DNA from 2 places in the Ramlibacter sp. P4_H7 genome. Region 2 is predicted to be linked to the other one. Evidence: riboswitches for the same ligand, from Rfam matches in the RefSeq annotation. Region 2 holds a riboswitch; the other holds the start of a gene.

The links. Region 2 has a riboswitch for S-adenosylhomocysteine ahead of metH (methionine synthase). Riboswitches for the same ligand answer to the same signal wherever they lie in the genome.
Region 1: another riboswitch for S-adenosylhomocysteine. It lies ahead of ahcY (adenosylhomocysteinase); the one in region 2 lies ahead of metH (methionine synthase).

What each region holds. Positions count from the first base shown of each region.
Region 1 covers NZ_JBFUKP010000001.1:167,133-172,530, reverse strand. Annotated here, with positions in the region: gene hsdR (EcoAI/FtnUII family type I restriction enzme subunit R) at 1-1,485, opposite strand, end outside; S-adenosyl-L-homocysteine riboswitch at 1,616-1,684, shown strand; gene ahcY (adenosylhomocysteinase) at 1,750-3,186, shown strand; gene AC1DSA_RS00885 (TlyA family RNA methyltransferase) at 3,293-4,036, shown strand; gene metF (methylenetetrahydrofolate reductase [NAD(P)H]) at 4,033-4,860, shown strand; gene AC1DSA_RS00875 (ATP-dependent Clp protease proteolytic subunit) at 5,061-5,398, opposite strand, start outside.
Region 2 covers NZ_JBFUKP010000002.1:359,420-364,817, reverse strand. Annotated here, with positions in the region: gene AC1DSA_RS04940 (glycine zipper 2TM domain-containing protein) at 1-172, opposite strand, end outside; gene metH (methionine synthase) at 253-3,015, opposite strand; S-adenosyl-L-homocysteine riboswitch at 2,994-3,097, opposite strand; gene AC1DSA_RS04930 (glycosyltransferase family 2 protein) at 3,171-4,196, shown strand; gene AC1DSA_RS04925 (ArnT family glycosyltransferase) at 4,193-5,398, shown strand, end outside.

The DNA of each region.
Region 1 (5,398 bases), on a different contig from region 2:
GTTGTCGAGCGCGCGCTTGCCTTCCTGGTTGTCGCCCGTGATTTGCACCACGTACTGTGGCTGGGTCTGGCAGATGTCGGCGTTGGCGTTGCTGAGGGCCTGCCGCATGCGCGCGGCGTGGTCGATGTCCTCGCAGAAGACGATGGTCTTGTCGTAGCGGTTGGTCGCCTTTAGGTACTCCGTGATCTTGGCGGCCACCAGTTCGTCGCGCCGTTCCAGAACCAGCTTGCGGTTCATGTCGACGCCGGTGTAGACGCGGTCCTCGATCACATTGCCCAGCTTGTCCGTCATCCCCTCCGTGGGGCGCCAGCCGAATGCGTCCTTGTCCAGGTCGATGCGGATGACCTTGTACGGAGCGAGATAGCCGTCCTCGATCCCCTGGCGCAGGCTGTATGTGTAGACGGGCTTTCCGAAGTAGTCGATGTTGGAGACGTCGGCGGATTCCTTGGGGGTGGCAGTCAGGCCGATCTGGCTGGCTGCGCCGAAGTAAGTCAGGATCTCGCGCCACGCCGAATTCTCATCGGCGCTGCCGCGGTGGCACTCGTCCACCACCACCAGGTCGAAGAAATCTGGCGAGAACTGCTTGTAGATGTTGCGCTCTTCGTCCGTGCCGGAAACCGCCTGGTAGAGAGACAGGTAGATCTCATAGGCCTTGTTGACTTGCCTGGACTTGCTGACGGCCAGGGGAACGTCTTCAATTGTGCTGCGACCCTGCGCGTCGATGACTTCCACTCCCTTGGCGTGCGGGCTCAGTTTGGCCATGGCCCCCTTGAAGGGACGGAAGTCGTTGACCATGGTCTGGTCGATCAGGATGTTGCGATCGGCCAGGAACAGGATGCGTTTCTTCGCGCCGCTCTTCCACAGGCGCCAGATGATCTGGAACGCCGTGTAGGTCTTGCCTGTGCCGGTCGCCATGACCAGCAACGCTCGGTTGCGTCCGGCTGCGATGGCTTCCACGGTGCGGTTGATGGCATTGAGCTGGTAGTAGCGCGGCGTCTTGCTCGGTGCGTAGTCCCACTCGGTGACCTGGCGGACCTCGGGCGACCAGCCCTTCCAGGCGCAGTACCGCGCCCACAGCTCCGTGGGGGACGGAAATTCCTCCAGCGTCAGGTTGCGTTCCAGGACGCCGTCGGCCAGCGTGGCGTCGCGAAAGACGAAGCCGTCGCCGTTGCTCGTGAAGCTGAATGGCACGTCGAGCAGCGTCGCGTACTGGACCGCCTGGGCCATGCCGGCGCCTACCGCGTGGTTGTTGTCCTTGGCTTCGAGCACGGCCAGGGGAATGTTGGACTTGAAGAAGAGGGCATAGTCGGCACGCAGCACGGTCGATGCGTCGCGCCGGGCCTGGCGGCCCCGCACGACGACCCGGCCTGCCCGCAACGGGTATTCGCGATAGATCTGCACCATGCCGTCCCAGCCGGCCGCCTCCATGGCCGGCCGGATGAACTTGTCGCAGATGTCGCTTTCCGAGAGGCCTTTTTTATTCATGCCGTCCCCTGGCGGTGGTTGGTCGCCACTCCTCCGAGCGGCTTGCTCGGCAGGCACGGATGGTGCCATCAAAAGCCGGGCTCGCCGAAGCCTGTCATTCCAATTTTCGGGCCGCCGCTATAATTCGGCCCTATCCGAGGAGCGTTGCAGCGCCGCACAGGCGTGAGGCTCGGAACCTACGCAACGACGCTCACCCACTGTCCGGTGTGGTGAGCCCGCTTCACCGGCAGTGGTTGATCCGAAACTTCTGCTTCTGGAGCCACCATGAACGCCGTTCTCAAGCCCGTCCCCACCAAGGACTGCGCCATCGCCGACCTGTCGCTCGCCGACTGGGGCCGCAAGGAAATCCGCATCGCCGAAACCGAGATGCCCGGCCTGATGGCCATTCGCTCGGAATTCGCCAAGGCCCAGCCGCTCAAGGGCGCCCGCATCACGGGCAGCCTGCACATGACGATCCAGACCGCCGTGCTGATCGAGACGCTGCAGGCGCTGGGCGCCACCGTGCGCTGGGCCTCCTGCAACATCTTCTCCACCCAGGACCACGCCGCCGCCGCGATCGCCGCGGGCGGCACGCCGGTGTTCGCCGTCAAGGGCGAGACGCTGGAAGACTACTGGGACTACACGCACCGCATCTTCGACTTCGCGCCCAAGGGCAGCGAGGGCGAAGGCCCCAACATGATCCTGGACGACGGCGGTGACGCCACGCTGCTGATGCACCTGGGCCAGCGCTGCGAGAAGGACCTGTCGCTGATCGACACGCACTCCTCCGAGGAAGAGCGCATCCTGCACGCCGCCATCCGCAAGAAGCTGGCGGAAGACCCGACCTGGTACAGCCGCAAGGCCGCCCAGATCATCGGCGTGACCGAGGAGACCACCACCGGCGTGCACCGCCTGCAGGACATGGCCAACAAGGGGCTGCTGAAGTTCCGCGCCATCAACGTCAACGACTCGGTGACCAAGAGCAAGTTCGACAACCTGTACGGCTGCCGCGAGTCGCTGGTCGACGGCATCAAGCGCGCCACCGACGTGATGGTCGCCGGCAAGGTCGCCCTGGTCGCCGGCTACGGCGACGTGGGCAAGGGCTCCGCCCAGGCGCTGCGCGCGCTGTCGGCGCAGGTGTGGGTGACCGAGATCGACCCGATCAACGCCCTGCAGGCCGCCATGGAAGGCTACCGCGTCGTGACGATGGACTACGCCGCCGACAAGGCCGACATCTTCGTGACCGCCACCGGCAACCGCGACGTCATCACCTACGCCCACATGGCGAAGATGAAGGACCAGGCGATCGTCTGCAACATCGGCCACTTCGACAACGAGATCGACGTCGCCACCATCGAGCAGAAGTGCCAGTGGGAAGAGATCAAGCCGCAGGTCGACCACGTGATCTTCGCGGACGGCAAGCGCATCATCCTGCTGGCCAAGGGACGCCTGGTGAACCTGGGCTGCGGCACCGGCCACCCCAGCTACGTGATGTCCTCCTCGTTCGCCAACCAGACGCTGGCGCAGATCGAGCTGTTCACCAAGCCCAAGGCCTACGAGGTCGGCCAGGTGTACGTGCTGCCCAAGCACCTGGACGAGAAGGTCGCGCGCCTGCAGCTGTCCAAGCTGGGAGCGCAGCTCACCGAGCTGACCGACGCGCAAGCCGGCTACATCGGCGTGGACAAGAACGGGCCGTACAAGCCCGATACGTACCGGTATTGATGTCTTCCTCCCTCTCCCCTCCGGGGAGAGGGCTGGGGTGAGGGGCGCTACGGCCGTCGTGCCCCCACCCCGGCCCTCCCCCGGAGGGGGAGGGAGAAGAAACACCATGCGCGCCGACCAGCTCCTCGTCGAACGCGGACTCGCCGCCTCGCGCTCGCAGGCGCAGCGGCTGATTGCATCCGGCGTGCAGTGGTTCGACGGCGCCACCTGGAAGCGCGTGGCCAAGAACGGCGACGAGCTGCCGGAAGCGGCGCAGCTCGAACTGCTGGACACGGCCGAATCGCGCTATGTCTCGCGCGGCGGGCTCAAGCTGGAAGGCGCGCTGCGCGCGACCGCACTGGACGTGACCGGCTGGAACTGCCTCGACGTGGGCCAGTCCACCGGCGGCTTCACCGACTGCCTGCTTCAGCACGGAGCGGCGCGGGTGACCGGCGTGGACGTCGGCCATGGCCAGCTGCATCCGCGGCTGCGCAGCGACCCGCGCGTGACGGCGATCGAGAAACTCAACGCGCGCGAGCTCACGCGCGCCCAGGTCGGCGGCGACTTCGACCTGGTCACGGGCGACCTGTCCTTCATCTCGCTCACGCTGGTGCTACCTGCGCTGGCGCCGCTGCTCAAGGCGGGCGGCCACCTGCTGATGCTCGCCAAGCCGCAGTTCGAGCTGCAGCCGGGGCAGGTCGGCAAGGGCGGCGTCGTGCGCGACCCCGCGCTGTACCTGCTGGTGGAGCAGCGGCTGCGCGAGTGCTGTGCGTCCCTGGGACTGGCCGTCACCGGCTGGTTCGACAGCCCGATCGCGGGCGGCGACGGCAACCGCGAATTCTTCCTCCACGCACAACACCGAGGCCATTGATGCTTCCCATCAGCCTGGAATTCTTCCCGCCCAAGACGGCGGAAGGCAGCGAAAAGCTGCGCGCCGCGCGCCAGCAGCTCTATGCACTGAAGCCCGAGTTCTGCTCGGTCACCTACGGGGCCGGCGGCTCCACCCACACGGGCACCTTCACGACCGTGGGCGAGATCCTCGCCGAAGGCGTGGAGGCGGCCTGCCATTTCTCCTGCATCGGCGCGACCCGCGCGCGCGTGCGCGACCAGCTCGCGCAGTTGCGCACCATGGGCGTCAAGCGCCTGGTGGCGCTGCGCGGCGACCTGCCCAGCGGCTACGGCATGGGCGGCGAGTTCCAGTACGCGAGCGAGCTGGTGGAGTTCATCCGCGCGGAGACGGGCGATGCCTTCCACATCGAGGTGGCCTGCTATCCCGAGGTGCACCCGCAGGCGAAATCGCCGCAGTCCGACCTGGACGCCTTCGTGCACAAGGTGCGCGCGGGCGCGAACTCGGCGATCACGCAATATTTCTACAACGCCGACTCGTACTTTCGATTCGTGGACGAGGCACGCAAGCTGGGCGTGACCGTGCCCGTGGTGCCCGGCGTCATGCCGATCACCAACTCGAGCCAGCTGCTGCGTTTTTCGGATGCGTCCGGCGCCGAAGTGCCGCGCTGGATCCGCCTGCGCCTGCAAAGCTTCGGCGACGACACGAAGTCCATCAAGGCGTTCGGGCAAGACGTGGTGGCCGACCTGTGCCGGCGCCTGGTGCAGGGCGGGGCGCCCGGCATCCACTTCTACACGATGAACCAGGCCCCGGCGACGCTGGCGCTGTGCGAGGCGCTGCGCGCTTGAGCCCGGGACGCTGGGGTTCGGCTTCGCGCTCACCCCAGCCTACGGGTGCTGCGCCGCTCACCGGCCAGCCTGCTCGCCGTCCGTGGACCGCGTGCAACAGCGTGGAGCGCGGTCCCGCTTGTGAGGAGGATCCGGCTTTGCCGGGCCTTCTCACACTGATCGGGCACTCAAAAAAGTCGCTTGCGACTTTTTTGAGTGAATCACCTCTTGAGGTCGGTCTTGTGGTTGATGATGCGGCCGACCAGGCCGTATTCGATCGCTTCCTCGGCCGACAGCCAGCGGTCGCGCTCGATGTCTTCCAGCACGCCGTCCAGGGGCCGGCCGGTCTCGCGCGAAATCGTGCGGGCGATGCGTTCGCGCGCCTTGATGATCTCCTGCGCGTGAATCGCGATGTCGCTGGCGGGGCCGCCGGCGCCACCGGACGGCTGGTGGATCAGGAAGCGCGTGTTGGGCGTGCAGAAGCGGCGCTCCTTGGGCACCGACAGGTACAGGTGCGTGGCGGCGCTGCCCACCCATCCGGTGCCGATCATGTTCACCG
Region 2 (5,398 bases):
CGCCGCCCTCACCCTTGCGCTTTTCCAGCTTGACGGCCTGCACGGTGCCGCAGTCACGGCACTCGGATGCATGCATCTTCTTGGCGATGCCCGGGGGCAGGCCGTGCGGGTTGTCGGCGATGGCGCCGGCGGCAGCGATGGAAATCAGGGTCGCAACGACGAACTTCTTCATGGGTTTCTCCTTCTGAACCGTCATTGAACGGCCGAGCCGGCACCGCGGAGCACAAGCTCCGCCGGCTTTCGTGGAAACCATCACAGATTGGGTGCAAGCAAACGTTGCAGCTCGGCGCGGTCGGCCCCGCGGCGTTGCACCTGGTCCACGAGCTGGTCCTCGCCGATCCGCCCGACGTTGAAGTACTGGCTGTCCGGATGGCTCAGGTAGAAGCCGCTCACGCTGGCCGCCGGCGACATCGCCATGCTTTCGGTGAGTCCCATGCCGATCTCCTCCGGGTGCAGCAGCGCGAACATGTCGCGCTTGACGCTGTGGTCCGGGCACGCGGGGTAGCCCGGCGCCGGGCGGATGCCGCGGTACTTCTCGCCGATCAGCTGCTCGTTGGACAGCGTCTCGTCGGCCGCGTAGCCCCACAGGTCCTTGCGCACGCGTTCGTGCAGTGCTTCCGCCAGGGCTTCGGCGAGCCGGTCGGCCAGCGCCTTCAGCATGATCGCGGAATAGTCGTCGTGGTCGGCCAGGAAGTACTGCTCCTTCTTGTCGACACCCAGGCCCGCGGTGACCGCGAACACGCCGACATAGTCGTCGCGCACGCCCTTGGGCGCGACGAAATCCGCCAGGCAGCGGCTCGGGCGCATCACGCCGTCGATGGCCTGCTTCTCCGCCTGCTGGCGCAGGCCGTACCAGGTCAGCATCGGCTGCGTGCGGCCCTCGTCCGCGTACAGCTGGATGTCGTCGTCGTTGACGGTGTTGGCCGGCCAGAAGCCCATCACCGCATTGGCCGTGAGCCACCGGTTTTCGGTGAGGCGCTTGAGCATGCGCTGGCCGTCGGACAGGACGCGCACCGCTTCGGCGCCGACGACCTCGTCCTTCAGGATGTCCGGGAAGCGCCCAGCCAGGTCCCAGGTCTGGAAGAACGGGCCCCAATCGATGAAGCGCGCCAGTTCCGCCAGGTCGTAGTTCTTGAAGACGCGGCGGCCGATGAACTTGGGCTTGGGCGGCGTGTAGTGGGTCCAGTCCACCGGCGTCTTGTTGGCGCGCGCCTTGGCCAGCGGCCACAGGGGCACCTGCTTCTTGCTGGCGTGCAGCTCGCGCACCTTCTTGTAGTCGGCGTTGATGTCGGCGATGTACCTGGTCGCCTGGTCCGACAGCAGGCTCTGCGCGACGCTCACGCTGCGCGACGCATCCGGCACGTAGACCACCGGGCCTTCGTAGTGCGGTGCGATCTTGACGGCCGTGTGCACGCGGCTGGTGGTGGCGCCGCCGATCAGCAGCGGGATCTTCTTGACTCGGAAGTGCGCGTCCTTCTGCATCTCGCTGGCGACGTACTGCATCTCCTCCAGCGAAGGCGTGATCAGCCCCGACAGGCCGACGATGTCCGCGCCCTCGACCTTGGCCTTCGCCAGGATCTCGTGGCAGGGGACCATCACGCCCATGTTGACGACCTCGAAGTTGTTGCACTGCAGGACCACCGTGACGATGTTCTTGCCGATGTCGTGCACGTCGCCCTTCACCGTCGCGATGACGATCTTGCCCTTGGCGCGCACGTCCTCGCCGGCCGCTTCCTGCTGCTTCTTCTCTTCCTCGATGTAGGGGATGAGATGCGCCACCGCCTGCTTCATCACGCGCGCGGACTTCACCACCTGCGGCAGGAACATCTTGCCGGCGCCGAACAGGTCGCCCACGATGTTCATGCCGTCCATGAGCGGGCCTTCGATGACGTGCAGCGGCCGGCCCTTGTTCGCAAGCACCTTCTGGTACATCTCCTCCGTGTCGGCCACGATGTGGTCGGTGATGCCGTGCACCAGCGCGTGCGACAGGCGCTGTTCCACGGCCAGCGCGCGCCATTCGTTCTTCTTGCCGTCGTCGCGGGCGGCGCCCTTGGCCTGTTCGGCGATCTCCACCAGGCGCTCGCCCGCGTCGGGACGGCGGTTCAGCACCACGTCCTCCACGCGCTCGCGCAGCTGCGGCTCGACCTCGTCGTACACGCCGACCATGCCGGCGTTGACGATGCCCATGTCCATGCCCGCCTGGATCGCGTGGTACAGGAACACGGTGTGGATCGCCTCGCGCACCGGGTCGTTGCCGCGGAAGGAGAAGCTGACGTTGGAGACCCCGCCCGACACCTTCGCGCCCGGCAGGTTCGCCTTGATCCATTTCGTCGCCTCGATGAAATCGACGGCGTAGTTGTTGTGCTCCTCGATGCCCGTCGCGATCGCGAAGATGTTGGGATCGAAGATGATGTCTTCCGGCGGGAAGCCCACTTCGTCCACCAGCAGGCGGTACGCGCGTTCGCAGATCTCGGTCTTGCGCTGGTAGGTGTCGGCCTGGCCCTTTTCGTCGAAGGCCATCACCACCGCCGCCGCGCCGTAGCGCCGCACCAGCGTGGCCTGGCGCCGGAATTCGGCCTCGCCTTCCTTCATCGAGATCGAGTTGACGATGCCCTTGCCCTGGATGCAGCGCAGGCCGGCCTCGATCACCTCCCACTTGGAGGAGTCGATCATGATCGGCACCCGGGCGATGTCCGGCTCGCTGGCGATCAGGTTCAGGAAGCGCACCATGGCGGCCTTGCTGTCCAGCATGGCCTCGTCCATGTTGATGTCGATCACTTGTGCGCCGTTTTCGACTTGCTGCCGCGCCACGGCCAGCGCATGCTCGAACTCGCCGGCCAGGATCATCCGCGCGAAGGCCTTCGAGCCGGTGACGTTGGTGCGTTCGCCGATGTTGACGAACAGGGACCCAGGGCCGATGGAGACGGGCTCCAGGCCGGAGAGCTTCATGGGGGGGACTTCTTGGGGCTGCATCTCACTCACCTCGTTGGCGGTCCGGGTGAGCGCGGTTGGGATCCATCTCAAGCCTGACGGGAAGCCTGCGCGCCGGGACATCGTTCCGACGCTGGGCTCCCACGCTGCAGCGCTCCTTGAGCAGGTGCCATTGTAAGGGGGTGCTTAAGTCGAGCTTAAGGTCCCGTGTCGACACTCCGTCTGACAGGAGGTGTTCCATGCAGACCGTTCGAGAGCCATTGCCGGCAGCCCTCCAGCAGGTGCTGCGCGCGACACCACCCGCCGGCCGGCCACGCCCTGCCAGCCTCTCGTGCATCGTTCCCTGCCACAACGAGGCGCGCAATCTCGACCTGCTGCTGCCCCAGCTGGTGCAGCTGCTGCCGCGCCTGGCCGATGGGTGGGAAGTGATCCTCGTCGACGACGGCAGCTCCGACCGGACGGCCGCCGTGATGCGCGACTGGAGCGAACTGCCCGGCTTCCGCGCCATCGAACTGTCCCGCAACTTCGGCAAGGAAGCGGCGCTCACCGCCGGCCTGAAGTCAGCCCAAGGTCAGGTGGTGGTGATGATGGACGCCGACCTCCAGCATCCGCCGGCCCTCATCGCCGACATGGTCAGCAACTGGCGCCAGGGCGCCGACGTGGTGTATGCGCAGCGCATCCACCGGGCCGACGAATCGCTGTTCAAGCGGATCGGCACGCACTGGTTCTACCAGCTTCTGAACCGCTTCGACCGGGTCAAGGTGCCGGAGGGCGCCGGTGACTTCCGCCTGCTCGATCGCCGGGCCGTCGACGCGCTGCTGTCGCTGCCGGAGCGCAACCGCTTCATGAAGGGCCTGTACGCCTGGATCGGGTTCGACGCGGTGGCGCTGCCCTACGTGCCGGCGCCGCGTGCGCACGGCCGCAGCCAGTTCAATGTCGGACGACTGCTGCGCCTGTCCCTCGACGGGCTGACCGCCTTCGCCAACTGGCCGCTGCGGGTGGTCGCGCCCCTCGGCATGCTGCTGGCGCTGGCCTCGTTCGCCTATGGCGGCGTCCTCGTGCTCGACTACATGCTGTACGGTCACCCTGTGTCCGGCTGGACCACCATCGTGGTGCTGCTCGCGTTCTTCTTCGGTGCGCAGATGATCTTCCTGGGCGTCATCGGCGAGTACCTGGCGCGGGTGTACGAAGAGGTGAAGGAGCGGCCGCTCTACCTGGTCAAGCGCGAAAGCGGCCAGGGCCTGGCGCAGCGGACCACGCCGTGACCCGTCCGCTGTCACGGCACCCCTGGGTTCCGCTGCTCGCCGCCATCGCCTGGCTGGTCGCCACGGCCTGGGCCCGACCGCTGGCGATCCCGGACGAAGGCCGCTACGTCGGCGTGGCCTGGAACATGCTCGGCTCCGGCGACTGGCTGGTGCCGCGGCTGGACGGCCTGCCCTACTTCCACAAGCCGCCGCTGTTCTACTGGATCACCGCCGGCTCGCTGTCGCTGTGGGGGCCGTCGGAGTGGGCGGCGCGCGCCGCGCCGCTGCTGGGCGCGATCGCGGCCATGACGGCCTTGTACCTGTTCCTGCGCCGCTGGCAGGGCGAGCGGCCCGCGCGCTGGTCGCTGCTGGCGCTGGCGACGCAGCCGCTGTTCTACCTCGGCGGACAGTTCGCCAACCTCGACATGCTGGTGGCCGGCTGCATCACGGCGGCGGTGCTCGGCTTCGCCCACGCGGCCCTGAGCGAGGAGGCCGGCCAGCGTTCCCACAGCGGCCTGGCGGTGGGCTACACCTTCGTCGCGCTGGGCCTGTTGGCCAAAGGGCTGATCGGCATCGTGCTGCCGGCCCTGGTCATCGTCGGCTGGTTGCTGCTGCGCCGGCAGTGGCGGGTGCTGTGGCGCCTGCTGTGGCTGCCCGGCATCCTGCTGTTCCTGGCCATCGGTGCGCCGTGGTTCGTCGCCATGCAGCTGCACTTTCCCGGCTTCGCCCACTACTTCTTCGTGGTGCAGCATTTCTCGCGCTACGCCCAGGGCGGCTTCAACAACCAGCAGCCGTTCTGGTTCCTGGGCGTGGTGCTGGCCTTGCTGGCGCTGCCCTGGTCCGCCTGGCTGCTGTCCCGTCATGCCCGGCGCCCCTTCGAGCCGCAGGCCCGGCCGCTCGTGCAACTGGGATGGCTGTGGCTGGGTGTCGTGCTGGTCTTCTTCTCCCTGCCCGCCTCCAAGCTGATCGGGTACATCCTGCCGGCGACGCCACCGCTGGCGCTGCTGGTGGCGCAGGCCTTCGCCGGCCAGGCCGGGAGCCTGCGCGCGCAACGCTGGTGGCGCGCCGGCGCCATCACTGCCGTCAGCGCCTGCATGATCGGCGTGACGGCGGCCGCATTGCTGCCGCGGCAGTCCGCGCGCGAACTGGGCCAGGCGCTGCGGCCGCTCGCTTCGCCGGGCGAGCGGCTGGTGTTCCTGCATGCCTACTACTTCGACCTGCCC